DNA from 3 places in the Bradyrhizobium sp. UFLA06-24 genome. Region 3 is predicted to be linked to each of the others. Evidence: predicted binding sites of a transcription regulator. Region 3 holds the regulator's gene; each other region holds the start of a gene.
The links. The regulator PhoB, encoded in region 3, activates phosphate uptake and scavenging genes when phosphate is short. The targets are predictions, from matches to a motif close to TGTCATNNANCTGTCAT.
Positions count from the first base shown of each region.

Region 1: IF809_RS07085 (UDP-2,3-diacylglucosamine diphosphatase) is a predicted target of PhoB. The motif match lies at 1,340-1,356, and genes of this name have one in related genera.
Region 2: IF809_RS02905 (RNA degradosome polyphosphate kinase) is a predicted target of PhoB. The motif match lies at 7,127-7,143, and genes of this name have one in related genera.

Region 1 is NZ_JADFUE010000005.1:125,373-134,888, reverse strand. Features, by position in the region: gene IF809_RS07095 (PAS domain S-box protein) at 1-62, opposite strand, end outside; gene thiD (bifunctional hydroxymethylpyrimidine kinase/phosphomethylpyrimidine kinase) at 375-1,175, shown strand; gene IF809_RS07085 (UDP-2,3-diacylglucosamine diphosphatase) at 1,380-2,192, shown strand; gene IF809_RS07080 (glycosyltransferase family 4 protein) at 2,192-3,235, shown strand; gene IF809_RS07075 (threonine/serine dehydratase) at 3,301-4,284, shown strand; gene IF809_RS07070 (caspase family protein) at 4,569-6,305, opposite strand; gene IF809_RS07065 (hypothetical protein) at 6,600-7,973, opposite strand; gene IF809_RS07060 (MFS transporter) at 8,049-9,245, shown strand; gene dgcA (N-acetyl-D-Glu racemase DgcA) at 9,215-9,516, opposite strand, start outside.
Region 2 is NZ_JADFUE010000002.1:90,415-99,930, forward strand. Features, by position in the region: gene IF809_RS02890 (efflux RND transporter permease subunit) at 1-2,112, opposite strand, end outside; gene IF809_RS02895 (efflux RND transporter periplasmic adaptor subunit) at 2,113-3,240, opposite strand; gene ppx (exopolyphosphatase) at 3,346-4,848, opposite strand; gene IF809_RS02905 (RNA degradosome polyphosphate kinase) at 4,864-7,053, opposite strand; gene IF809_RS02910 (P-loop NTPase family protein) at 7,194-7,871, opposite strand; gene IF809_RS02915 (CDP-alcohol phosphatidyltransferase family protein) at 7,965-8,507, opposite strand; gene purM (phosphoribosylformylglycinamidine cyclo-ligase) at 8,663-9,516, shown strand, end outside.
Region 3 is NZ_JADFUE010000003.1:212,228-221,743, forward strand. Features, by position in the region: gene pstA (phosphate ABC transporter permease PstA) at 1-232, shown strand, start outside; gene pstB (phosphate ABC transporter ATP-binding protein PstB) at 229-1,050, shown strand; gene phoU (phosphate signaling complex protein PhoU) at 1,062-1,778, shown strand; gene phoB (phosphate regulon transcriptional regulator PhoB) at 1,801-2,508, shown strand; gene IF809_RS04930 (GcrA family cell cycle regulator) at 2,626-3,138, opposite strand; gene IF809_RS04935 (acetylornithine transaminase) at 3,595-4,797, shown strand; gene argF (ornithine carbamoyltransferase) at 4,797-5,720, shown strand; gene IF809_RS04945 (Hsp33 family molecular chaperone) at 5,884-6,891, shown strand; gene apaG (Co2+/Mg2+ efflux protein ApaG) at 7,049-7,441, opposite strand; gene IF809_RS04955 (OpgC domain-containing protein) at 7,637-8,899, shown strand; gene IF809_RS04960 (SGNH/GDSL hydrolase family protein) at 8,899-9,516, shown strand, end outside.

The DNA.
Region 1 (9,516 bases), on a different contig from region 3:
AGGCAGATGCCATGCGGCGAGAACATCGACGTGTCGAGGAGGCGTTGGAAAAAGGCCCACATGATACAGTCCGAGAGGGTTGCAGGCCGGGGCGGCCCGCAACATCGCGTTGCCTGCGAATCGGCCAACGTTTCACCATCTGGAGTTGCGTGCCAAGGCCGGGTGATACCGAGGTCATGATGTCGCCCGTTATGCACGCTTGCGGGACGACAAGCCGGCAACGCTTCCCCTTCGCCTGATTCGGCCGCGCCCCCGCAGGTCCGGCTTGCCGGTGTGCCTTGCCAGTGTGCCTTGCCGGAGCCTTGCGAGCGCGCTAGGACAGGCAGGTCAGGACAGAGCATGGCCGAGTATTGTTCAAGCAAGCGTATGCTGCGATGACGGCGCCCGTGGCGCTCACCATCGCCGGCTCCGATTCGAGCGGCGGCGCCGGCATCCAGGCCGATCTGAAGACCTTCGCCGCGCTCGGCGTCTACGGCGCGTCCGCTATCACGGCGCTGACGGCGCAGAACACCGAAGGCGTCGCCGGGATCCACGCCGTGCCTGCCGATTTCGTCACCGCGCAGATCGATGCAGTGTTCGCCGATCTGGCCGTCGGCGCGGTGAAGATCGGCATGGTGGCGCAGGCCGGCACGATCGAGGCGATCGTTGCCGCGCTGTCGCGCTGGAAGCCTCGCCACGTCGTGCTAGATCCGGTGATGGTGGCAACATCGGGCGATCGCCTGCTGGCCGCGGAAGCCGTCGAAGCCTTGCGCACGAAGCTGATGCCGCTTGCATCGGTGATCACGCCCAATCTGCCTGAGGCCGCCGCTCTGCTCGACGAGCCGCTCGCGCGAAGCGAGGCCGACATCGAACGTCAGGGGCGTCGGTTACTCGGTCTTGGCTGCCGCGCGGTCCTGATCAAGGGCGGGCACGGCGAGGGCCGTGAGAGCATCGACTATCTCGTCAGCACCGATCGCCTGATCGCACTCGCCGCGCCGCGCGTGGCGACCCGCAACACCCACGGCACCGGCTGCTCGCTGTCCTCGGCCGTCGCCGCGGGTCTTGCCAAGGGCGAAGATCTCGAGACGGCCGTACGCAACGCCAAGGGCTGGATCAGCGCGGCCATTGCGGCCGCCGACCGCTTCAGCGTCGGTCATGGCCACGGGCCGATCCATCATTTCCACAAGTTCTACTGAGATCGCCGTCGCGGCGCTCCATTCACCGGCGTGGCCACGGTTTTCCGGCATTTTGCGGAGAACCAGGGCGGCCTGATGTCGCCTGATTGTCGCATGCGGCTGATAATCGCGGGGAGGGCGAGGCAAGGTCTGATTCGTATTTGAGGGTGCCTCAAAGGTTCAATCGTCATCCCCCTGTCACGGGACATTGTTACAGGCTGTCGCATGGGAAGTTACGATGTGAGTGACGAGAGCCCGGAGCGGCGCTTTCGCACGTTGTTCATCTCCGACGTCCATCTCGGAGCCCGCGGCTCGCAAGCCGACCTTCTGCTAGACTTCCTGCGCTACCACGACGCCGATACGATCTATCTCGTCGGCGACATCGTTGACGGCTGGGCGCTGAAATCCGGCTGGTACTGGCCGCAATCGCACAACGATCTGGTGCAGAAGCTCCTGCGCAAGGCGCGCAAGGGCGCCAAGGTCATTTACATCCCGGGCAATCACGACGAGTTCCTGCGGAAATATTACGGCACGCATTTCGGCGGCATCGACGTCGTCGAGAACACCGTCCACACCGGCGCGGACGGCAAGCGCTATCTCGTCATCCACGGCGATATCTTCGATCTCGTGGTGCAGAACGCGCGTTGGCTCGCCCATCTCGGCGACAGGGCCTACGATTTCGCGATCCGGATGAACCGGCTGGTCAACTTCTTCCGCCGCATGTTCGGCGTGCGCTACTGGTCGCTGTCGCAATGGGCCAAGCAGAAGGTCAAGAAGGCGGTCAACTATATCGGCGCCTTCGAGGAGGCCCTTGCCGCCGAGGCGCGCCGCCATGAGGCCGACGGCGTGATCTGCGGGCACATCCACTACGCCGTAATCCGTGACGAGGCCGGTATCCGCTACATGAACTGCGGTGACTGGGTGGAAAGCTGCACGGCAATCGTCGAGCACGAGGACGGCCAGTTCGAGATCATCACCTGGGCCGATCACTTGCAAAAGCCCGCGCCGGTCGCGCAAGTGGCCGCAAAGGCGGCCTGATGCGCATCCTGGTCGCGACCGACGCCTGGCATCCGCAAGTCAATGGCGTCGTTCGGACCCTGACCAAGCTTGCGGACGCGGCCACCGCGCTCGATGTGAAGTTCTGTTTTCTCACGCCTAATTCGTTCCGCACCTTCGCAATGCCGAGCTACCGCGACGTGCGGCTCGCGATGCCGCGCCCGGCGCGCATCGCGAAATTGATCGCGGAGGCGCAGCCCGATAGCATTCATATTGCGACGGAAGGCCCGATCGGCCTGATGGTCCGCCGCTATTGCCGGCAGCGCAAGCTGCCGTTCACGACCAGCTTCCATACCCGCTTTCCCGAATATGTCCGCGCCCGCGTGCCGGTTCCGGGCTCGCTGATCTGGCGCGCGCTCCGCCGTTTCCACAGCCCGAGCCGTGCCGTGATGGCGGCAACGCCGGCGCTGGCCCGCGAGCTCGGCGAGCGAGGGTTCGAGAACGTCGTGCTGTGGCCGCGCGGTGTCGACACCCATCTGTTCCACCCCCGCGCCGTCGACCTCTGCCTGCCGGCCCCGGTGTTCCTCTCGGTCGGCCGCGTCGCAGTGGAGAAGAACCTGGAGGCGTTCCTCGACCTTGATCTGCCCGGTACCAAAGTGATCGTCGGCGATGGCCCGGCGCGCAACGCGCTGGAAGAGGCCTATCCCGACGCCATCTTCCTGGGCGAGAAGCACGGCGAGGAACTGGCCGATATCTATGCCGCGGCCGACGTCTTCGTGTTTCCGAGCAGGACCGACACGTTCGGCCTGGTCCTGCTCGAGGCGCTGGCGAGCGGCCTGCCGGTTGCCGCCTTTCCGGTGAAGGGGCCGCGCGACGTCATCGGCGATGCGCCGGTCGGCGCGCTGGAGGAGGACCTGCGCAGTGCCTGCTTTGCCGCGCTCGACATCTCGCGGCAGGCCTGCGTCGAATTCGCCGCCGAATACACCTGGGAGGCTTCGGCGCGGGCCTTTGTCGACAGCATTTTGGCTGTTGATGCGGTGCTGCCGGGCCGGAAAGGGGCGGAACAGCCGCGCTTCGTGGCCTGATTGGAGAGAAATCCTCGCGCGCAGGTGTCTTGCCCGGTCCGCTCCCGCCGCGATAACATCGCGCCATGTCCGAACAGCCCCTTCCGGTCGGCCCCGCCGATATCGACGCCGCAGCGCGCGTGCTCGCGCCCTTCGCCGTCCGCACCCCGCTGTTGTCCTTTCCAGTGCTCAACGAGCGCGTTGGCGCCAACGTCTTCCTGAAGCCGGAGATGCTCCAGCGCACCGGCTCGTTCAAGTTCCGTGGTGCCTTCAACAAGGTGTTCTCGATCCCGCAGGACAAGCGCGCCGGCGGCGTCGTCGCGTTCTCCTCCGGCAACCACGCCCAGGGCGTGGCGGCGGCGGCGAAGATCCTGGACATGCAGGCGACCATCGTGATGCCGGCGGACGCCCCGCTGTCCAAGCGCGAGCGCACCAAATCCTATGGCGCCGAGGTCGTGCTGTACGATCGTGACAAGGACGATCGCGAGGCGATCTCGCGTGGCATCGCCGAGAAGCGCGGCGCGACATTGGTCCGGCCCTATGACGATCCGTTCGTGATCGCAGGCCAGGGCACCGCCGGCCGCGAGATCGCACAGGACATGGCATCGCTTGGCCTTGCTCCCGACATCGTGGTCGCGCCCGCTTCCGGCGGCGGACTGATCGCGGGCGTCGCCACGGCCGTAAAGGCGCGTTATCCGCAAGCCCAGATCGTGGTGGCCGAGCCCGAGGCGTTCGACGATCACGGCCTGTCGCTAAGTGTCGGCCATCGCGAGCCGCATCCGCCGGCAGGCCGCACCATCTGCGATGCCTTGATGGCGCTGATCCCGGGCGAGATGACCTTTGCGATCAACAGCAAGCTGCTCGCGCGCGGCGTCACGGCCTCGGACAAGGAAGTCGGCGCAGCGGTGGCCTTTGCCTATCGCGAGCTGAAGCTCGTCGTCGAGCCCGGCGGCGCGGTGGGTCTTGCGGCGTTGCTGGCGGGGCGTCTCGATGTCGCCGGCAAGAACGTCGTCATCGTGCTGTCAGGCGGCAATGTCGATGCGGATCTGTTCGCCGAGCTGGTGGCCTGAGTTCTCAAGCTTTTGACACGATGAATGGACAGAGCGCCGCCGCTCTGTCCCTTTTGTGTCGTGGGTTCAAAAACTCGCCGCTTGCTCGTTGCAACCTCTCCGCTTGCGGGGGAGGCGTCGGCCGCCCCGGCGGCCGTTCTCTTTAAAACACCGAGGCAAAGCCTCGGCTGCGGCGAAGCGTCGGTTGGGGGCTCTGTCCTCTTGGGGATTGTCCCATTGCGGAGACACTCCTCTCCCCAATCCTCCCCCGCAATCGGGGGAGGGAGCGCACTATCTACAGGACATCAGTGCATGAACCCGCGGTGATTGCCGCCGCCCATCATCGGCGCCTGGTTCATCGACTGGCGGAAATTGTTTCCGCCGCCATTGTTGATCCGGTTGATGGTGCTGAACTGCGGACGGGTGTTCTGCACCTGGACCTTGTTGACCGGATTGTTGTTGAGCTTCACGCCGTTGTTGATGTGGATCGGATTAGTCTGCGTCTGAACGTTCACTGGCTTCACATCGAGGGTCGAGCCGCCCTTGCCTGTTGTCACGGGCATGCTCACGACCTTACCCGCCGTGCCGGTGTTGGCTTTGCCCGTGGTCGGCGTCGTGGTGCTCACCGGCAGCGTCGTGATCTTGCCGATGCCGCCAGTGCTCGTCGTGTTACTGGGCGCGGGCAGGGTGACGATCTTGCCAGGGATTTGCGACGGCGTGCCATTGCCGAGCTTGCCGACGACGTTGCCATCGACCGACTTCTGCACGATCGGCAGGTTGGCGTTCGCCTGCATCCCGCCATTGCCGTGCTGCATCAGCGGCATGTATTTGGGCGCGCCGAGATTGCCGATCTTCAGGGTCGGGGCAATGCTCTGCGGAGCCAGGAACTTCGTCGCCTGCATCAGGGGGATCAGCTTCGGCTGCGCCTCGAGCTTCAGTGCGACTTGCGCATAGGGGCTGCTGTTGTACTTGTCGTAGAAGGCCTTGTAGCCGAACGGCGAGTTCAACAACACGGCTTCATGCCAGGCCTGCGAGATCAGCAGGTTCGCGAGCAGCCAGCGGATGTGATCGCACAGCGGGTCGTGCGGGTACATCGCGATGAACTCCTGATAGTACTCGGGCCGGCCCTCCGACAGTACGTAATCATAGGCTTGGCGCGCCGAACGGCTCGGCAGGTTCGAGGCCATCTGCACCACCGGCGCATGCACCGGTGCGCGGTTGGCGGCAACGACCGTGTCGCCGAAGAAGGTGAAGTCTGAGGTGAGGGAAGAGCTCTCCCAGGGAACTTGCGCGCCGCTGGTGCTCTGGTTCACGGCGAGACGCACGCGCTTGAACAGCTGCTCGATCGGCACGTTGGGCTCGCGCGCGATGTTCAGGAACGCCTGCGTGTAGGGGCTGTGGCCGCCCGTGCCGTCGAGCGCCTCGGCGCCCGGCGCGGTCGAATAGCCGACGATCGAGCCGTTCGGCGCATCGACGATGGCAAGGCCCCGACCGGCGTCGTTCACCTTCGGGAACGGGTTGTTGCGGCAGGCATCGAGGATGACGATACGCATCCGGCTCGGGATCGTCTCCAGCGTCGACATCACATCGACCAGGCGGACGGAGTCGTTGACGAGCTCGGTCTGGTTCGAGACCTTCGCATCGACGGGAACGAGATAGTTCTCGCCGGCGAGCTGTACGCCGTGGCCGGCGTAGTAGACCATCGCCACCGTGTTCGGGCCGCGCGCGGACACCTTGGCCGAGAAATCCTGCACCACGCGCAGCATGTCGTTCTGGCCGAGGTCCGTCGCCGAGATCACCTCGAAGCCGGCCGAGTTGAGGAATTGCGCCATCGACTGCGCGTCATTGTCGGGATTCGCGAGCTGCGGCGCGTTCTGGTAGTTCGAATTGCCGATCACCAGCGCGACCCGCTGCTCCGGGCCTTGCAGCGCGGTCGGGGCGGGTTCGACAGGGGCGACTTGCGCGGAAACCGGGCCGCAGGCGAAGCCGAACAGGCTTCCCAGCAGACCAGCTGTCATCAGGACGGATTTCAGGCGGACCATGGCGTGCTCCTTTGGCACTCATCTCGATGCGAGATTGGTTGCAAGGAACCTAGGTCGCGTTCGAGTCCGGGGTCCGTGATCCCGGTCACCATGCGGAAGTGCGTGATCCAGGTCACGCGAGGGGCGGATATGCGTCACATGTCGCTCTCCGTGCCCCGGACGCAGCGCAGCGCTCTTTAGCGGTGCGCTGCTGTGCCGGGCCCATGTCTCCGAAAGCATTCGTGTGGCGTGGGTTCCCGGCTCTGCGCGGCAGCGTTGCATGCTGCAGCGCGTCAGGGACACAAGAGATCGCCCTTACGAGAAGAACGCGATCTTCTCGGCTTGGGTCATGCGGCGGATCGGGGCGAGCGCATCGTTGGCGGCGGGGCGGGGTCGTTGCAGGATGCCGCTGGCCAGGATGGTGGCGCCGAGCGAGGGCGCGGGCAGGGGTGACGGCGTCGGCAGAATTGCGCTGGGTACTGCGTCGAGTGATGCAGCGGCCGCCATGGCAGCGGCCGGCTGCTCCATCACTTCGGCGGCTGCTTCCGCGATGGCATCCGTCAGGCGCGCGAGCGATTCCATCGCGATCGGGGCCTCAGTCACCGGCTCGTCGACATCAGGCTCTTCGACATGGGGCACGACCGGCGCTTCCATGGCGACCGGCTCCGCGATGTCAGCGGCCATCGTTTCCGGCATCGGCGCAGGACTGGCGGCTTCCATTTCCGCGGGCTCGACGATCGCGTCGAACTCCGGATCGGGCGCGGCCATCTCCAGCGCGATGGCCTCGAGGATGGCTTCGTCCTCGGCTTCCGCGGCGGCATCGAGCGAGAATTCGTCGGTGATCTCGGCGACGGCTTCGGGCTCGGCGAGGCCTTCCTCGACGGCAGCAACATTCTTTTCGATGGCGGTGTGGCTTTCGGCGATCTCCGGTGCGTTCGCAACGTTCATCGCCTCCCCAGTGCCGCCGCTCGTCTCAACGGCCGCCTCGGGCTCAGGCTCGGGCGCGGCGATCTCCGGCATCTCCGTAAAAGCCACGGGAGTGTCGCTGGCGATCGCCGCTGGCGCCTCGGCCTCAGGCGCTTCCGCGACCGGCGGAGCTTCCTGCGCAGGCACCGGAGCAGGACGGGCCGAGCTCTGCGGCGCAGCGCCGCCGCCGGCCTCGGTCTGCTCGAGACGATCCCTGAGCAGATCAAAGGCGGCCTTGAGGTCGGCGCGCGGGTCGATGGTCGACGTCTGGGCGCAGGCAGCTTCGATCGAGGCGAGCTGCGAATCAATGAGGTCGCAGATCCGTCCGTCGGCGCCGATCTCGCGCCAGCGCCAGGAGATCTCCTTGATGATGCGAACGCCGCGCGTAACAGGCGCAAGGCTCGCCGCGATCGCGGCGGGATCGAAGGCTTTGCCGGCGGCGCTTTCTGCCTCCTCGACGGCGCGGCGGATCGCGACCAGCGCTTCGGGCAGGCGGTCCTCGACAACAGGTTGTCGCTGTGCCGCAAGGCTTTCTTCGATTTTCGCGACAGCGTCGAGCACCATGCGGGTGTCGGCATTGCGGTTGCGCTTGGCGTATTCGCCGAGGAACCAGCGGCCGCGCGCGGTCTCCATGAAGGCTTCGCGGATCGCGTCGTAATCCTGCTCGTTCGGCTCGGCCGCGCGGGCAGACATGGGCGAAAGGGCGAATGCTTCGTTGGCCATGACAATCTCGTCGCGCAAATCACCGCGCGTTACTGTAACGATCACCACGATATCGACCGAATCGCAATTGGTTTGATGCCGTCCGAATCACAAATCTCCACACCAGCATCAGTCAAGCGGCGATTCGCCGTGAGCCTTGCGCTGTTCTATTCGGCGGTGTTCGCGGTATCAGGCACGCATCTGCCGTTCTTCCCGGTCTGGCTCAAGGCGGTCGGCATCGACGCGTCCTGGATCGGCCTCATCAACGCGCTGCCGGCGCTGACGCGCTTCACCACGCTGCCGCAGATCACCGCCTTTGCCGAAAGACAACATGCGATTCGCGCCGGCATGATGATCTCGGTGCTGGCCACCGCGATCGGCTTTGCGGCTGTCGGCCTGCAGCATCGGCCGCTGGCGCTGTTTGTGATCTACGCGCTCACCTGCATCATGTGGACGCCGACGACGCCGCTCACCGATGCCTATGCGCTGCGCGGCGTCGCGCGCTACGGGCTCGACTATGGGCCCTTGCGGCTATGGGGCTCGGCGGCGTTCGCCGCCGGCTCGCTCGCTTGCGGCTATCTCGTCGACATCATCGCAGCGCGCGAGCTGATCTGGATCATCGTCGCCTGGGCCGTCGTTGCAGTCCTCGCCGGCCTGCTGCTGCAGCCGCTCGACGAGGTCAGGCGGAAGACGACGGAGACACATGCCGGCAAGGCGCTGCTGCGCGATGGTGGCTTCTGGGCGGTGATTGCGTCGGCTGCGCTGATCCAGGGCAGCCATGTCGCTTATTACACGTTCTCGGCCATCAATTGGCAGCTCCATGGCATCAGTGGGCTGACGATCGCGGGGCTGTGGACGCTGGGCGTGATCGCCGAGATCATCGTCTTTGCGCTGTCGCCGCGCTTTTCGCTGCATCCGTCATCGCTGATGGCGATCGGGGGCTTGAGCGCCGTGCTGCGCTGGATCGTCACGGCCAACGAGCCGCCACTGGCGCTGCTTGCGATCGCACAGCTCGGTCACGGCCTCACGTTCGGGATGACTGTCATCGGCACCATGAATCTGCTGGTGCAGCGCGTGCCGTCGCATCAGATCGCGCGCGGGCAGGGCTATCTCGCCGCATGCAGCGGATTATTGGGCGCGGTGACCTCGATCGCCTCGGGCGCGATCTACGCCCGCATCGGCGACAACCTGTATTACGTGATGGCAGCGATGGCCGCGGCCGGCGCGCTGGTGATCTGGTTAGCCCGGCACTGGCTCACGGCTCATCCCCAGAGCGAGGCCTCCGGCGGATAGACCAGGCTCTCGTCATAACGTAGCCCGTGATCGCGGTCGCGCGCCAGCAGCAAGGGGCCGTCTAGATCGACGAAGCGCGCCTGCGGCGTCACCAGCATTGCAGGCGCCATCGACAGCGAAGTCGCGACCATGCAGCCAATCATGATCTCGAAGCCGAGCGCTTGGGCGGCATCGGCCATGGCCAGCGCCTCGGTGAGGCCGCCGGTCTTGTCGAGCTTGATGTTGACGGCGTCGTAGCGGTCGCGGAGCGGCGCAAGGGAATTGCGGTCAT
Region 2 (9,516 bases), on a different contig from region 3:
CGTGTAGACGTCCTCTGCGCCATCGATGCTGGACAGGATGGCCGACAACTTTGCCGCGGCTTCGTTCAGCCTGGCGATGTCAGGGCCGAAGATCTTGACCGCGACGTCGCCACGCACGCCGCTGATCATCTCCTGGACGCGCATGTCGATGGGTTGGGTAAAGCTGAGCGAGATGCCGGGAAAGCCGGAGAGAACCTCACGCAAATTCTGCAGCAGGGCCTCTCGATCGTGGGTCTGTCTCTCGGCAGCCGGCTTCAGCACGAGGAACGTGTCGGTCTGATTGGGACCCATGGGATCGAGGCCGAGCTCGTCGGATCCGGTCCGCGCGACAATGCCGGCAATGTCAGGCACTGTGAGGAGTGCGGCCTGCAGCCTTCGGTTCATCGCAAGCGACTCGTCGAGATTGACCGAAGGGAGCGTTTCCACGCTGACGATGACGTCGCCTTCGTCCATCGTCGGCATGAAGGTCTTGCCGAGCTTCGTATAGGCAAAGCCTGCGGCGAGCAGGGCGACCAGCGCCGCAGCCATCACCTTGCGCTCGTTGCGCAAGGCCCAGTCCAGTGCCGGCGCATAGACGCGCTGGGCGGCACGAACGATCAGGGGATCGCCATGCGAGGCCGACCTGAGCAGGAAGGACGTCGCGACCGGAATCACGGTGAGCGCAAGCAGCAGCGAGCCGGCAAGCGCGAAAATGATCGCGAGCGCGACCGGGATGAACAGCTTCCCCTCGAGGCCCTGGAGCGTCAGCAGGGGGACGAACACGATGATGATGATGAGGACGCCCGAAGCCACCGGCTCCAGCACCTCGCAAACCGAGCGGTAGATCAGGTGGATCAGCGGTGCCGTCTTGCCGGGTTCGTGCTTGCCGAGATTGCCGACAATGTTCTCGACCACGACGACGAGCGCGTCGATCAACATGCCGATCGCGATCGCAAGTCCGCCGAGGCTCATCAGGTTGGCGGACATCCCCACCAGCCGCATGACAATCAGCGCAATGACGATGGCGAGCGGCAGGCTGAGGGCAATCACCAGGGAGGCCCGCCAGTTGCCGAGGAAAAGCAGCAGAAGCACAATGACGAGGGCAGTGGCCTCGCCAAGCGCTCGCACGACGGTTCCTACGGCGCGATCGACCAGGCGACTGCGGTCGTAGAACACGTTGATCGAAACGCTCTTCGGCAGCGAGGGCTGCAGCTCCGCAAGGCGGGCCCGCACGTCGCGGACGAGCTGGCCCGCGTTGGCGCCGCGCAAACCGAGCACGAGTCCCTCGACGGTTTCGCCGCGCCCGTTCGACGTGACCGCACCATAACGTGTCAGCGTCCCGACTTTGACGCTCGCGACGTCGTTGACGAGGATCGGCACCCCCTCGCGCGTGTCCACGACGATGCCCTTGATGTCCTCGATCGAGCGGATGCTGCCTTCGATCCGCACCAGGGCGCTGTCCTCGCCCTGGTTCACCCGCCCGGCGCCGTCGTTGCGGCTGTTGGCCTCGATCGCCCGGCGAAACAGGTCGTAGGAGATGCCACGGGCGGCCAGCGCGTCGTTGCGCGGAACGATCTCGAACGCGCGCACGTATCCGCCCAGCGCGTTGACGTCCGCAACGCCGGGAACCGTGCGCAGGGCCGGTCGGATCACCCAGTCGAGCAGGGTGCGGCGCTCGGCGAGCGAAAGCTCGTCGCTGTCGATCGTGAACATGAACATTTCGCCGAGAGGGCTCGTGATCGGGGCAAGGCCGCCGCTCACCCCCTCAGGGAAATCGCGCGAGATGTTCGATAGCCGTTCCGAGACCTGGTTGCGCGCCCAATAGATGTCGGTGCCGTCTTCGAAATCGACGGTGATATCGGCCAAAGCGTATTTCGTGGTCGAACGCAGGATCTTCTTGTTCGGCAATCCGAGCAGCTCGAGCTCGACGGGCACCGTGATGCGCTGCTCGACCTCTTCGGGAGTGAGGCCGGGCGCCTTCATGATGATCTTGACCTGGACTGGCGAAACGTCGGGGAACGCATCGATCGGCAGGCTGGGCAACAGGACGGCGCCGGCCCCGATCAACAGCAACACGCTCAGCAAGACGAACAGCCGCTGCGAAAGCGCGAATGCGACCAGGCGCCGGAGCATTTATTGCCCCAGCCCCGAGAGAATGCCGCGGAGCGCGGAGATGCCGCCGATCGCGATCTCGTCGCGCTCGGTGATCGGGCCGGATATCACGACATGGTCCTGGTCTTCGGCAAGGAGCGTGATCGGGACGAGCCGGAAGCCGCCATCAAAGGCGACGAAGACTGACGTCTGTTCACCTCGACGGACGAGACCGGCGTAAGGAATCTCCCAGGCGCTTTCGCCCGCGGAGAGAAAACCGATGCGAGCCGCGGCCGTCTGGCCGGGATGCAGCTCGCCGTCATTGGGGACTTCCGCACGGACCAGGATGGTCTGGGTGGCGGGATCAATCGTCTCGGAGACCAGCACGACCTTTCCGGGCGTGGAATAGCCCTCGATCTCGACCTTCGCGCCGGCGCGGATCGCTCGAATGCTCGCCGCGGGAACCGCGATTTCGGCCCAGAGCGGCGACAGGCGGGCCAGCTTGACCAGCGGCGCGGATTGCTCGAGCCGCTGCCCCGGCGACACCACGAGGTCGACCACGGATGCGGTTTGCGGCGCATTGACCGTCAGCGTGGCGCTGATCGCGGTTTCCTCGACCAGCCGTGAAATGGCTTCGTCGGACATTCCGCTCAGGCGCAGCATCTGCCGGCGTTCGGCAACCACAAGCGTGGCCTGGCGGGCCTCGGCCTGGCTAGCCTCGAGCACGCGTTGCGGCACGGCCTTGCCGTCGAACAGATCCATGTTGCGTTTGAGCTGCTGGGTTGCCAGCTGCTCCTGCGCGATCGCGTGCAAATAGTCGCGCTGCTGGGAGACGAAGCTTGGACTTTCGAGGACGACCAGCGGCTGGCCGGCCGAGATGCGATCGCCGCGGCCGACGGGGAGGCTGGCGACCATGCCGGCCACGGGGGCGCTGACGACCCACAATTGCGGCGTAGGGATCACGATCTGGACGGGATAGGGCAGCGTCAGGTCGGTCCGGCTCGCGATGGGATGAGCGAGGCGTACGCCAAGATTTCTCGCCTGCGGCTCGGTCAGCTTGAGTTCGTCCTGCGCTCCAAGCATTGGGGACGAAAAGCCGAGGGCGAGCGCGAACAGGACGCTGACAGCCAGTTTCCGACCACGGATCGGGAAGCGAAGCTCATGTTGCATGATAGAGGTGGTCCGAAACAACGTGGCGGCACGTTAGTCCGGCACCATCCGGCCGAGTTGATCTGCATCAACCGGCGTCGGTTCTGCGACAGAATGCAGCGCTGGTCAGCGTCTGACGATCGAGCCGGATCGTCCGACCAGGCGGGCGAGCTGCTTGAAGCGGCTGCCGACCCGGTCGGCGACGAGATCGCCGAGCCGGTGCTCGAAGACCAGCGTCAGACTGCGGCCCCGGCTGCGAAAATGCGTGGCCGGCAGCACGCCCGGACGTGCGGCCGAGATCAGATGCGCGACGCGGAACGCAGCGCCGAGCAGGCGGGCGCGTTCGAGCTGCGCCGGCGTCAGCAATTCCTGCATCGTCAGCGGCGGCTGGTTCTCTTCGCTGAGACCCGCATAGCGATAGAACACCGACAGTCCGACGAAGGCGCGTTCGCGGTGATCGATCGCGCCGAAATTGGCGTTGACCACGAGACTCAGCGTCTGCTCGCCGCGATGATCGGGATGGACGCGCCAGCCGATGTCGGACAGCAGACAGGCCGTGTGGCGCAGACGGCGATCCTCCTCGGTCTCGCGCAGCTTCACGACGCGCGCCAGCCGGTCGGTCCAGGCGATCAGCTCGCGCGCGTGCTGCGCCGAGCGCGACAGAAGCTGGTTCAGCTCCTCGGCCGCGCAGATCAGGCCGTCCTTGTTGCGTTCGGACTCCGGCAACTTCTCGTGCAGCAGGCCCTCGCGCACGCCGAAGGTCGAGAACACGATGGTCTTGGGTTTTGCGACGCGGATGATGTGCTCGAGCACGAGCGCTGCATAGGTGAGGAGAGGGCGCCGCGCATCCGCGACGACCTCGATGTCGGCGAGCATGTCGGCGGCGGCGAGGCGCCGCAGCCGGCGGACAAAATCCAGCGCCTCGGCCGCTTGTATGGAATAGCCGTGCATCACCTGGAGCGGATAGCCGCTCTGGATGATGTGGATGCGCGCCAGCGCGCGCCAGGTGCCGCCGACGGCATAGAAGGTGCGGCCGCTGCCGGCCGTGAGCTGTGGGACCTGGTCGAGCGCCTCGCGCACGATGCGGTCGGCGCGCTTGAGCGATTTGTGGGCGAGGTCCTGGAGCGCGAGACCACCGAGCGGCAGCGTCACGCCGCTCCGCACCCGGTTCCTGCGCACGTCGATCAATTCCAGCGAACCGCCGCCGAGATCGCCGACGATGCCGTCGGGATTGTGCACACCCGAGATCACGCCGAGCGCCGACAGCTTTGCTTCGCGCGGTCCCGACAGGATTTCGATGTTCACGGCGCAGATGCGCTCCGCCTTCGCGATGAAATCGGGGCCGTTGGAAGCATCACGGCAGGCCGCAGTTGCGATCGCGAATACGCGGCCGACCTGCATGACGCGGCACAGCGCGCGGAAACGCTTCAGCGACGTCAGCGCCTTGTCGACGGCGTCGGGCGCAAGCAGGCCGGTGCTCTGCACCTCGCGTCCGAGGCCGCACAGCGTCTTCTCGTTGAAGATCGGAATCAGGCTCCGCGCCAGCGCCTCGTAGACGACGAGACGAACCGAATTGGAGCCGATGTCGATGACCGCGACGCTAGCGCCACGCTTGCGCGGGCGTTTCACGACAAGGATCTCCGGTCAGGACTGATGGCGTTCGTTCCGGCGTGTGAGACGCCGCGGCGAGGATTCCTTGAGCGACTTTCCACGGCCAGACAGACTCGGATTTGTCATGAAGTAGTTGTGCACGTTGAAGGGCTCCTCGCCCTTCGCGGCCTTCATACGCGTTGAAGACCCGTCCGGCAACAATTGCCAGCTCTGCTCATTGTCCTTCAGATTCGCGACCATGATCTGTTCGAGAACCTGCTGATGCACCGTGGGATTCTGCAGCGGACACAACACTTCGACACGGCGATCGAGGTTGCGCGGCATCATATCGGCCGACGAGATATACACAGCCGCTTTCGCGCTCGGCAGGCCCTGGCCCATGCCGAAGCAGTAGATTCGGCCGTGCTCCAGGAAGCGCCCGATGATCGACTTGACGCGGATGTTCTCCGACAGGCCAGGAATACCGGGGCGGAGGCAGCAGATACCGCGTACCACGAGCTCGACTTGAACGCCGGCCTGCGAGGCCTCGTAGAGCGCGTCGATGATATCGGGGTCGACCAATGCATTCATCTTCATCCAGACCGCGCCGGGCTTGCCGTGACGCGCGTGTTCGGTCTCGCCCTGGATGTGCTCGATGATGCGCTTGCGCAAGGTCAGCGGCGACACGGCCATCTTTTCCAGATCGCTCGGTGCTGCGTAGCCCGTAATGAAGTTGAACACGCGCGCGGCGTCGCGGCCGATGGTCGGTTCCGAGGTGAAGTAGGAGAGATCGGTGTAAATTCGCGCGGTCACCGGGTGGTAATTGCCGGTGCCGGTGTGGACGTAAGTGGCAAGGCTCCCGCCCTCGCGGCGCACCACCATCGAGAGCTTCGCGTGCGTCTTGAGTTCGAGGAAGCCGTAGACGACCTGGACGCCGGCGCGTTCGAGATCGCGCGCCCAGCGGATGTTGGCCTCTTCGTCGAAGCGCGCCTTCAATTCGATGAGCGCGGTGACGGACTTGCCGGCTTCGGCAGCTTCGGCCAGCGCGCGCACGATCGGCGAGTTGTTCGAGGTCCGGTAGAGCGTCTGCTTGATCGCGACGACGTCGGGGTCGCGCGCCGCCTGTTGCAGGAACTGCACCACGACGTCGAAGGATTCGTAGGGGTGATGGACAATCAGGTCCTTCTGCCTGATAGCGGCGAAGATGTCGCCGCCATGCTCGCGCACGCGCTCGGGATGGCGCGGCACGTAGGGGGTGAATTCGAGATCGGGCCGATCAAGCCGGGTGAGCTGCGACAGCTCGTTCATGGCCAGCACGCCGTCGACCAGGAACACCTCGTCATCGGACGCCGACAGCGCGTGCTGCACGAAGCTGCGCAGCTCCTCCGGCATCTTGGCGTCGATCTCCAGCCGAATCACCGAGCCGCGGCGGCGGCGCTTCAGCGCGGTCTCGAACAGGCGGACGAGGTCTTCGGCCTCTTCCTCGATTTCGAGCTCGGAGTCGCGGATGATGCGGAAGGCGCCCTGGCCGTGCAGACTGTAGCCGGGGAACAGGCGGTTGATGAACAGGCTGGTTGCCTGCTCCAGCGAGATCAGGCGCACCTTGCCTTCGGCCGGCAGGCGGATGAAGCGGTCGATCTTGCCGGGCATACGGATCAGCGCGTTCATCGGCTTGCCGTCGGCCTCGCGCGTGAGCTGGAGCGCGATGGTGAAGCCGAGGCTCGGGATGAACGGGAAGGGGTGGGCAGGATCGATCGCCAGCGGTGTCAGCAGCGGGAAAACGTTGTTGAGGAAATAGTCCTCGAGCCAGGTCCGTTCCGCCTTGGTGACGTCCTTGCCGTCGACCAGCACGATGCCGACCTCGGCCAGCGTGCCGCGCAGGTCGCGCCAGATGGCCTGCTGATCGGAGGCGAGCTGGGAGACTGTGCGGTTGATCAGCGCGAGCTGCTCGGACGGGGTCAAGCCGTCAGGGGCGCGTTCGGCAATGCCCTCGCGCACCTGGGCTTTGATGCCGGCGACGCGGACCATGAAGAATTCGTCGAGATTGTTCGCCGAAATCGACAGGAAACGCACCCGCTCCAGCATGGGATGGCTGGGGTTGACCGATTCCTCCAAGACGCGCCGGTTGAAGTGCAGCCAGGACAGTTCGCGATTGATGAAGCGCTCGGGGCTTGTGGCGATCGCCGGCAGGCCCTGGGGCTCCGTGGCTTTCTCTTTTGTTTCAACGGCTTGCGCAGAGTCCATGAGAAGTCGGTCCATCAAAATTGCCCCTCTTTGCGACTTAGGCGCAAAACCGGCGGGAGCATGTGTTAGGGCGATGACGTTTCGATGACATTGATGTTCCGCCGCGGCATTGCGTCAAGCCGGCCTGAGGGAGCTGGCGGTCAGGTGTCCCGGAGCAGCTCGGCGGCGAGGGCCCGGGTGACGGGGCGGCCGAGACGCAGCGCCTCGCTGTCGAGCAGTTCCACGGCGCGCCGGGCGGCGGCCGAGGAGCGCTCCAGCCGGGTCGCGAGATAGCTCACGACGCTTTCGTCGATGGCAAGCTGGCGGTCGGCGCAGAATTTGACGATCAGGCCGCGGAACAGCTGGTCGTCGGGCGGCGCCAGCGAAATCACCGGAATGGTCCGCAGGCGGGAGCGCAGGTCGCGGAGATCCACCTCCAATGCCGCCGGTGCCTCGCGAGCAGTGAACAGCACGAAGGCGCCATCCTCGCGGGCAAGGTTCATCAAATGGAAGAGGGCGCGCTCGTCGAAATCCCTGGCCTTGAGATCCTCCATCACCAGAGCGCCGGTCGCGAGCGCGCCGGGGACGCTGGCTGGGGTCAGCGCATTGGCCATGGTCGAGCGGGCACCTGATATCTCGGCCCAGATCGCAGCCAGATGGCTCTTGCCGGAACCCTCAGGGCCGGCGAGCCACATGATCCGGCTCGGCCATTCCGGCCAGCTGTCGATCAAAGCGAGGCCAGCGGCATTGGCGGGGCCCTCGAGAAAATTGTCCCGGGTGAGGCTCTCGGCATGCGGAAGCGAAAACGCCAATTGCCGGGGATGAACGCGGGCTGCCACGCTTGCTTTGCTCCGTGCCGGCGCGCCGGCCTTGTCTGAAGAGATTCGTGTTACTCGATCGGGACTCGGCCTTTTGCGGGGCCGCATCCCGTCTCATTTCGCCTCGATCGTGCTCATGTGCCGCAGCCATTCGACGAGGTAGAGTGACACTGAGGACAGCGTGAACACCGTGACCAGCGCCAGCAGGATCATATCATAAGGCGCAGCCTTGAAGCCGAAGGCGAGGGCCGCCAGCACTAGGGCCGCATAGGCCACCTGGGCGGCGGTATTGAGCTTCGAGACCTTGGAGGGCCTCATCTCGACGGGTTTGTCGAACAACCAGGATACGATCACGGCAGCGACGATCATGATGTCGCGCGACACCACCAGGATCACGATCCAGCGTGGGATATCGCCCCAGATCCCGAGCGACAGGTAGATCGACACCAGCAAGGCCTTGTCGGCCAGGGGATCGAGCAGGGCGCCGAGCTCACTGGCCATGTTGAAGCGCTTGGCCAGGAAGCCATCCACGGCGTCGCTGATGCCCGCGATGAGGAAGACGGCGAACGCCACCTCCATTTGGCTCGACACGATGGCCCAGACGATGATGGGGACCAGCATGATGCGGCCCAAGGTAATGATGTTCGGTATACTCACACGGCGCTTCCCGGCACCCGACCTGACCTTGAATCCCGGCTCTAAGAGGCTGAACCGGTTGATATCTCTACATAGTATAGGGCGGGGCGCCACGCTTGCCATTGCGCGTCCCCGGAATTCGACGTAACCAGCCGCAAACCCACTGGAAATCGGGCATGACCGACCGCAAAAACGGCCTCACTTACGCCGATTCAGGCGTCGATATCGACGCGGGCAACCGCTTGGTCGACCTGATCAAGCCGATGGTGCGCGCCACCGCCCGGCCCGGCGCAGATGCAGAGATCGGCGGATTCGGCGGCCTGTTCGACCTCAAGGCGGCCGGTTTTAGGGATCCCGTCCTGGTCGCGGCTACCGACGGCGTCGGCACCAAGGTCAAGATCGCAATCGAGACCGGCCTGCATGGCGGGATCGGCATCGACCTCGTCGCCATGAGCGTCAATGACCTCGTGGTCCAGGGCGCCGAGCCGCTGTTCTTCCTGGACTATTTTGCCTGCGGCAAGCTCGACCCCGAGGCCACGGCCGCGATCGTCGCCGGTGTTGCCGAGGGCTGCCGCGAATCCGGCTGCGCCCTGATCGGGGGCGAGACCGCCGAGATGCCCGGCCTCTACAAGGACGGCGACTATGATCTCGGCGGTTTTGCTGTTGGCGCCGCCGAGCGCGGCACGCTGTTGCCGCGCAAGGATATCGCCGTCGGCGATGCCGTGATCGGCCTTGCTTCGTCGGGCGTGCACTCCAACGGCTTCTCGCTGGTGCGCAAGATTGTGGAACAGTCCGGCCTTGGCTTCGAGGCACAGGCGCCATTTGCACCGGTCATGACCCTTGGCGGCGCGCTGCTGACGCCGACCCGCCTCTACGTCAAATCCTGCCTGCGAGCGATCCGCGAGACCGGCGCGTTGAAGGGGCTTGCCCATATCACCGGCGGCGGCTTCACCGACAACATCCCGCGCGTGTTGCCAGGCAATCTCGGTGTCGGTATCGACCTTGCGCGCCTACCGGTGCTGCCCGTGTT
Region 3 (9,516 bases):
CGTCGCCGGCGAAACCGCGCCGCTGCTCTTCACCGCGCTGTCGAACCAGTTCTTCAGTCTCGGCCTGAACAAGACGATGGCGAACCTGCCCGTCACCATCAACAACTTCGTCCAGAGCCCCTACGCCTATTGGAAGCAGCTCGCCTGGAGCGGTGCGCTGCTGATCACGCTCACCGTGCTTGCCCTGAACATTGGCGCCCGCATCCTCGGCGCCGAGAGGACCGCAAAATGACCGACCTGTCCGTATCCGTGAGCTCCAACGCTCATCTGGCCTCGCAGCAGCCGCTGCCGGAAGCGCCGGCGAAGGTGACAGTGCGCAACCTCAACTTCTATTACGGCGAGCACCACGCGCTGAAGAACATCAACCTGACGCTCGGCACCAACCGAGTCACCGCCTTCATCGGCCCGTCCGGCTGCGGCAAGTCGACCCTGCTGCGCATCTTCAACCGGATGTACGACCTCTATCCGGGCCAGCGCGTCACCGGCCAGTTGATGCTCGACCAGACCAACATCCTCGACCCCAAGCTCGACCTCAACCTGCTGCGCGCCCGCGTCGGCATGGTGTTCCAGAAGCCGACGCCGTTCCCGATGACGATCTACGAGAACATCGCCTTCGGCATCCGTCTCTACGAGAAGATCTCGAAGTCCGAGATGGACGACCGCGTCGAGAAGGCGCTGCGCGGCGGCGCGCTGTGGAACGAGGTCAAGGACAAGCTCAACGCCTCCGGCCTGTCGCTTTCCGGCGGGCAGCAGCAGCGTCTCTGCATCGCCCGCACCGTGGCGGTGCGGCCCGAAGTGATTCTGTTCGACGAGCCCTGCTCGGCGCTCGATCCGATCTCGACCGCCAAGGTCGAAGAGCTGATCCAGGAACTGTCCGAGAACTACACGATTGCGATCGTCACCCACAACATGCAGCAGGCGGCCCGCGTCTCCGACAAGACCGCCTTCATGTATCTCGGCGAGCTGATCGAGTTCGACGACACCAGCAAGATCTTCACGTCGCCATCCGACCGGCGTACGCAGGATTACATCACCGGCCGGTTCGGCTGAGGAGACGGAACATGGGTTCTGAACATACCGCAAAGGCCTTCGACACCGACCTCCAGGAGCTCACCCGTCTGGTCGCCGAGATGGGCGGCATCGCCGAGCGCATGATCGTCGATTCCGTCGATGCGCTGATCCGCCGCGACGTCGCGCTCGGTCAGCGGGTCGTCACCATCGACGCCGAGCTCGACACGCTGCAGAGGAAGATCGAGGAGCGCGCCGTGCTCACCATCGCGCGCCGCCAGCCGATGGCGGTCGATCTGCGCGAGATCGTCGGCGCGATGCGCGTTGCCACCGATCTCGAGCGCATCGGCGACCTCGCCAAGAACATGGGCAAGCGCGTCGCGGCGCTGGAGACCGACTTCCATCCGCTCAAGCTGTTCCGCGGCCTCGAGCACATGACCGACCTCGTGCAGCAGCAGGTCAAGTCGGTGCTGGACGCCTATGCGGCGCATGATCTGCCGGCGGCGATGGCGGTGTGGAAGGGGGACGAGGAGGTCGACGCCATCTGCACCTCCCTGTTCCGCGAGCTCCTCACCTACATGATGGAGGATCCGCGCAACATCTCGTTCTGCATCCACCTGATGTTCTGCGCCAAGAACATCGAGCGGATCGGCGACCACGCCACCAATATCGCCGAGACCGTGTTCTACATGATCGAAGGCCAGGCCATCACCGACAAGCGGCCGAAGGGCGACATGACGACGTTCGCCACGACGGTCCCGAACACCTGATTACGCAAGGAGCGACGACCCGATGGGCGCACGCATCATGGTGGTTGAGGACGAGGAAGCTCTGACCGAGCTTCTCCGCTACAACCTCGAAGGCGACGGCTATGACGTCGAGACGGTGATGCGCGGCGACGACGCCGACACCCGTCTCAAGGAGCACATCCCCGATCTGATCGTGCTCGACTGGATGCTGCCGGGGCTGTCCGGCATCGAGCTGTGCCGCCGGCTGCGGACGCGGTCCGACACCAAGCAGCTGCCGATCATCATGCTCACCGCGCGCGGCGAGGAGAGCGAGCGGGTGCGGGGGCTCGCCACCGGCGCCGACGATTACATCGTCAAGCCGTTCTCGGTGCCCGAGCTCTTGGCGCGCGTGAAGGGCCTGCTCCGCCGCGCAAGCCCCGAGCGGCTCGCAACCGTCCTCGCCTTCGGCGACATCGAGCTTGATCGCGAGAAGCGCCGCGTGGCGCGCTCGGGCCGTCCGATCGATCTCGGCCCGACCGAATACCGCCTTTTGGAGTTCTTCCTCGAGCATCCCGGCCGCGTGTTCTCGCGCGAGCAGCTGCTCGACAGCGTCTGGGGCCGCGACATCTATATCGACGAGCGCACCGTCGACGTTCATATCGGCCGGCTGCGCAAGCTGCTCAATCTCGGCCGCGAGCAGGACCCCATCCGCACCGTCCGCGGTGCCGGCTATGCGCTGGACGATCGCTTTGCGAAGGCCGAGCAGACGTAGGTTTGCGCAGGTGAGTTGCGTACGACGGCTGCGGCGGTCTCAGCCGTCGCCGACACCGAGTCCGTTGAGCCGTGATCGTGTCACGGCTGTCGTCGTTGTCAGCTAAATTCGTTCAGCTCACCGCGCGCCCGGCTTCGCCGGCGCACGCCGGCGATCGGCGGCCGGCTGATACGCAACCCGCGAGTGCTGGGCGCAGTAGGGCAGGCCGGACAGCGCCTTTCCGCCGCAGAAGAAGAAATCCGGGCTCGAGGGATCGCCGACCGGCCAGTGGCAGGTGGCCTCGTTCAGCTCGAGCAGCGACAGCCGCTGGCTCATCGGCACCACGTTGTCGTAAGTGACGGGCTCTGCCTCGACCTCGACCTCGAAGGCCTGCGCCAGCGCGGTGTTGCCGCGCGCCATCGGCCGGCTCACCCGCATCATGTGCTGCGCGGGCCGCGCTTTGCGCGGCCGTGGAGCTGCCGACGTCGGGCTCTTGGCGCGGCCGGACAGGCCGAGCCTGTGCACCTTGCCGATCACGGCGTTACGGGTGACATTCCCAAGCTCGGCGGCGATCTGGCTGGCCGAAAGTCCGGCCTCCCAGAGCTTTTTCAGCTGCTCGACGCGATCGTCGGACCAGGTCAAAACCGTCATTGCACCCTTTCCTTCGCCGCGCGCCGCCATCTTCGGGGCGGCACGACGAATGCCTAAGTCTCGAAAAACCCGTGCCGTCAGAATCCCTTAAGGCTCGCCGGGCGCGCGAGATGCGCCCGAACGTTTACGCCGGTACATGAGGACTTCTGGGATCAGGACTGCTGCACGAGATGTCGTATCTGACAAGCCAAACGCTACAATATGGCGCGACTCACGCGCAAGAGTCCGCCGACTCGCTTCCACATGTTCCGTGGCGAAATTCCCGCAAAAACGCCACCGCAAGACTACGGAATCAGCGTTTCGCGAGGCTTTCCGGGCGGCATTGACACCGGTTTCACCAGGCCTAAGATAGTCGCGCGTGCCGCCCTTAAAAGGCGGCACGTTTCGTTTTCCGGGCCGGTCAATGGTGCGTTGCGCAATGCACCCTTCACCGTCCGCAACAATCAAGTGATCGTCATGACCAGCAGCGCAGCGCCGCATTTGCTCCCCGTTTTCGCCAGGGCCGACATTGGTTTTGAGCGCGGCGAAGGCGTCTGGTTGATCGCGACCAACGGCGATCGCTATCTCGATTTCACCTCGGGCGTCGCGGTGAATGCGCTCGGCCATGCCCATCCTGCGCTGGTCAAGGCGTTGCAGGAGCAGGCAACCAAGCTCTGGCACATGTCGAACCTGTTCCAGAGCCCTGATGGCGAGAAGCTCGCCGCGCGCCTGTGCAGCGAGAGCTTTGCGGACTTCGTTTTCTTCTGCAATTCCGGCGCCGAGGCGCTGGAGGGCGTCATCAAGCTGGTGCGCCACCATCACTTCTCCAAGGGGCACCCGGAGCGCTACCGCATCATCACGTTCGAGGGCGCCTTCCATGGCCGCACGCTGGCGACGCTCGCCGCGACGGGCTCTGCAAAATATCTCGAAGGCTTTGGTCCGCCGATGGACGGCTTCGACCAGGTGCCGCATGGCGACCTCGAGGCCGTCAAGAAGGCGATCGGCCCGCACACCGCCGGTATCCTGATCGAGCCGATCCAGGGTGAGGGCGGCGTGCGTTCGGCGCAATCAGGCTTTCTCAAGGCGCTGCGTCAGCTCTGCGATGAGAAGGGTCTGCTGCTCGCGTTCGACGAGGTGCAGACCGGCATGGGCCGCACCGGCGATCTCTTTGCTCACCGGCGCACGGGCGTCACGCCCGACGTGATGTCGCTGGCGAAAGCGCTCGGCGGCGGCTTCCCGATCGGCGCGATACTGGCGACCGCCGATGCTGCCGCCGGCATGGGCCCCGGCTCGCACGGTTCGACTTTCGGGGGCAATCCGCTGGCGATTGCGGCCGCGAATGCCGTGCTCGACGTCATGCTCAAGCCCGGGTTCTTCGACCACGTGCAGAAGATGTCGTTGCTGCTCAAGCAGAAGCTCGCCTCCGTGATCGACCGCCACCCCGATGTCGTCAGCGAAGTGCGCGGCGAGGGGCTCCTGATCGGCATCAAGGCCGTGGTGCCCTCCGGCGACCTGGTCGCAGCGCTCCGCAACGAGAAGCTGCTCACCGTCAGCGCCGGCGACAATGTCGTGCGCTTCCTGCCGCCGTTGATCGTCACCGAAGCCGAGATCGAGGACAGCGTCGTCAGGCTCGAACGCGCCTGCACGGCGCTGTCCGGCAACAAGCGGGCGGCAAGCTGATGAGCAAGTCACCCAAGCACTTCCTCGATATCAACGAGCTGCCGCTGTCGGAGCTCAAGAGCATGCTCGCGGCCTCCTCCGCCATGAAGGCGAAGCAGAAGGCGCATCAGCCGGTCAGGCCGCTCGAAGGCAAGACGCTGGCGATGATCTTCGAGCGGCCGTCGACCCGCACCCGCGTCTCGTTCGATGTCGCCATGCGCCAGCTCGGCGGCGAGCCCATCATGCTCACCGGCGCCGAGATGCAGCTCGGCCGCGGCGAAACCATCGCCGACACCGCGCGCGTGCTGTCGCGTTATGTCGATGCCATCATGATCCGCATCCTCAATCACGAGGCGCTGCTGGAGCTCGCGGCGAACGCCACGGTGCCTGTCATCAACGGCCTGACACGGCGCTCGCATCCCTGTCAGGTGATGGCAGATCTGATGACCTTCGAGGAGCATCGCGGCCCCATCGAAGGTCGGACGGTGGCCTGGACCGGCGACGACAACAACGTGCTGGCGTCCTGGGCCCATGCCGCCGAGCGTTTCAAGTTCAAGCTCAATGTCGCGACACCGCCGGAACTCGCTCCGAAGAAGGTGATGCGCGACTTCATCAAGGCCACCGGCGCATCGATCGTGATCGGTACCGATCCGGAAGCCGCCGTGAAGGGCGCCGATTGCGTCGTCACGGACACCTGGGTGTCGATGGGCGACAAGGAAGGCGAGCACCGCCACAACGTGCTCAAGCCCTATCAGGTCAATGCCAAACTGATGTCGCTGGCCAAGCCCGATGCGCTGTTCATGCACTGCTTGCCCGCCCATCGCGGCGAGGAGGTCACCGACGAAGTGATCGACGGCCCGCAATCGGTCGTGTTCGACGAGGCCGAAAACCGCCTGCACGCGCAGAAGGGCATTCTGGCCTGGTGCTTTGACGCGGTGAAGTAGCCTTCCTTGTAGCCCGGATGGAGCGCAGCGAAATCGGGGGGCCGGGGATGGACTAGTCCCGGATTGCGCTGCGCTCCATCCGGGCTACGCAGGCCGTCGTTCCATCGACGGAATGCGGGCGTACCTCTTTCATTTTGCATCGACCGATCCCAGATAGAGCGCCATGGTTTCCCAATCCCCCGACATGAAAACCGGACCCGAGGGCCCGGTTCGCGCGCCTTCGGCGGTTCCGATCGACGATGCCGTGCTGCCTTACGAGGTCGACGCGCTCGACGTCCGCGGCCGCCTGGTGCGGCTCGGCCCCGCGCTCGACGACATCCTGACCAAGCACGATTATCCTGCCCCGGTCGGCAAGCTGCTCGGCGAGGCCATCGTGCTCACGACGCTGCTCGGCTCTGCGCTGAAATTCGAGGGCCGCTTCATCCTGCAGGCCCAGACCGACGGTCCGGTGTCGTTCCTGGTGGTGGATTATCAGGCGCCGGATCGCCTGCGCGCCTATGCGCGCTTCGATGCCGAGCGTCTCGGCGATGCCAAGGATTCCGGCGCGCTGCTCGGCCGCGGCCATCTCGCCATGACCATCGATCAGGGGCCCGACATGAGCCGCTACCAGGGCCTGGTCGCGCTCGACGGCGGCAGCCTGGAAGATGCCGCGCACGAATATTTCCTGCGCTCCGAGCAGATCCCGACGCGCGTGCGTCTTGCGGTCGGCGAGGAGTGGCGCTCGAGCGACGGTGGCAAGCATCGCTGGCGTGCCGGCGGCATGCTGATGCAGTTCTTGCCGAAGGCGCCTGAGCGCGCGCGGCAGGCCGACCTGCATCCCGGCGACGCGCCCGAAGGCGCCGAGGTGCATAGCATCGCCGAGGATGATGCCTGGGTCGAGGCGCGCTCGCTGATCGAGACTGTCGAGGACGTCGAGCTGATCGATCCCGATCTCTCCGGCGAGCGGCTGCTCTACCGCCTGTTCCACGAACGCGGCGTGCGCGTGTTCAACCCGCTTGTGCTGAAGGCGCAATGCTCCTGTTCGCGCGACGCGGTTGCGTCGATGCTGAAGAGCTTCTCGCCGGATGATCGCATCGCGATGGTCAAGGACGACAAGGTCGTCGTGACCTGCGAGTTCTGCAGCTCGGTCTACCAGTTCACGCCGCACGAGGCGGGCGTGGAGAGCGCCTAGGCGCCACGTACGTCATTGCGCACCATATACTTGGTGTCATCGCCCGACTTGATCGGGCGATCCAGTACTCCGAGACGGTAGCGATGAAATCGAGAGGCCGCGACGTACTGGATGCCCCGGTCAAGCCCGGGCATGACAGTTGTGGGTGCCGTCCGCTCTAGTTCAACACCCGCTTGTTGTCAGGGCTGTCGAGCGAGAACGTCGGCACCTCGATCTCGAAACGCTCGCCGGTCTCGCTGACCATCTGGTAGCGGCCGGTCATGAAGCCGGAGGCGGTCGAGAGCGGGACGCCCGAGGTGTATTCGAAGCGCTCGCCGGGGGCGAGGGTCGGCTGCTCGCCGACGACGCCTTCGCCCTTGACCTCCTGCTGCCGGCCGGAGGCGTCGGTGATGATCCAATGCCGCGTCTTGAGCTGCACGGTCTCCTCGCCGGAATTGGTGATGACGATGGTGTAGGACCAGAAATAGCGCGAGCGGTCGGCCGACGACTGCTCCGGAACAAAGTTCGGCTCGACGGTCACTTCGATCTGGCGGGTCACGGCGCGGTACATGGTTGCCATCATAACGAAATCCTCGTCCGGAACCAAATGCCGCGGGGGCTTTGGCGACATCGTCCCGCCAGAATTAACGGGGAAGTACACCCCCAAGATACACCCGTATGTGATCCGGCCGCTTTGCGAGGCGGCGACCGGACCGATACACTCCCTTAGAAACGTCGCGATTTGCGGAAGGGTTTTTGGGCCCCGATGACCATTGCCGATCAAGTGACGGGATCGATCGCAGGAACCGCAAGCGCCACCCCCGCGGGTGCCAAGCCCGTGGAGGCGAAGCTGCGTGCGCCGGCGATCACGCTGCCCGCCATCGGCGAGCGCGAGCTCAGGCTCGACCTTTTTCGCGGCCTGGCGCTGTGGCTGATCTTCATCGACCATCTGCCGCCGAATTTGCTGACCTGGTTCACGATCCGCAATTACGGCTTCAGCGACGCCACCGAGATCTTCATCTTCATCTCCGGCTACACCGCCGCGTTCGTCTACGGCCGCGCCATGCTGGAGAACAGCTTCGTGGTCGCCACCGCGCGCATCCTGCGCCGGGTCTGGCAGATCTATGTCGCCCACGTCTTCCTGTTCACGATCTTCCTCGCCGAGATCTCCTATGTGGCGACCAGCTTCGAGAACCCGCTCTACACCGAAGAGATGGGCATCATGGATTTCCTCAAGCAGCCCGACATCACCATCGTGCAGGCGCTGCTCTTGCGCTTCCGTCCCGTCAACATGGACGTGCTGCCGCTCTATATCGTGCTGATGCTGGCGCTGCCGCTGATCCTGTGGTCGATGAAGTGGAAGCCGGACGTCACGCTGGCGCTGTCGGCCCTGCTCTACGCGGCGACGTGGGAGTTCGACCTCTACTTCTCGGCCTATCCGAACGGATTCTGGGCGTTCAATCCGCTGGCATGGCAATTGCTGTTCGTGTTCGGGGCCTGGTGCGCGCTCGGAGGTGCGCGACGCATGTCGCGCATTCTCGCCTCCCCGGTGACGATGTGGATCTCGATTGCCTATCTCGTCGCAGCGTTCTGCGTGACGCTGACCTGGTACGTGCCGCAGCTGTCGCACTACATGCCGAAGCGGCTCGAGCAGTGGATGTATCCGATCGACAAGACCGACCTGGACGTGCTGCGCTTCACGCATTTCCTGGCGCTGGCGGCGCTCACCGTGCGCTTCCTGCCGCGTGAGTGGCCGGGCCTGAAATCGCCGTGGCTGCGGCCGCTGATCCTGTGCGGCCAGCATTCCCTGGAGATCTTCTGTCTCGGCGTCTTCCTGGCCTTTGCCGGCCATTTCATCCTGGCCGAGGTCTCCGGTGGACCGGCCATGCATGCGCTGATCAGTCTCGCCGGAATCCTGATCATGTGGGCGGTGGCTTGGGTGATTTCGTGGTACAAGCGCGTGGCTGACAAAAGCGGTGCGAAAACCAAAAACGCCGTCGGCAACGCCGATCTGGCGGGAGGGGGCTGATGAAGGCGAAGGTACTCCTGAGCCTGATCCTGCTGTGCGGTGGCCTCGCCGCGCCGTCGGCGCGCGCCGAGGATGCTGCGCCTGCTGCTCCGACCCTGCCCGCGGCGTGCGAATTGCCGTCCTACCTGCTGACAAGCGAAAGCCAGCTCCACAAGGTCGCCGACACCGTCAAATCAGGCAAACCGCTCGAAATCCTGGTCGTCGGAAGCCGCTCGACGACCATTCCGTCGTCGGAGAGCAGCTCCTATCCGGCGCGCATGGAGGCGATCCTCAAGGAGAAGCTGCCGCCGTCGGAGGTCGTGCACGTCTCCGTAGAAATACAGAGCAAGAAGACCGCGGAGGAGACTGCCGGAAGCTTCGTTAAGCTGATGGAAGCAAAAACGCCTACTTTGGTGATCTGGCAGACCGGGACCGTGGATGCTATCCGATCCATCGATCCCGACGAGTTTCGCAACGCGGTGACCGAAGGGGTCGCTGCGTTGCAAAATGCAGGGGCTGACGTCGTCTTGATGAATTTGCAGTACAGCCCCCGCACCGAAACCATGATCTCGGCGCCGCCTTATCTTGATAATATGCGGGTGGTGGCGCAGGAGCATGATATCCCGCTGTTCGACCGT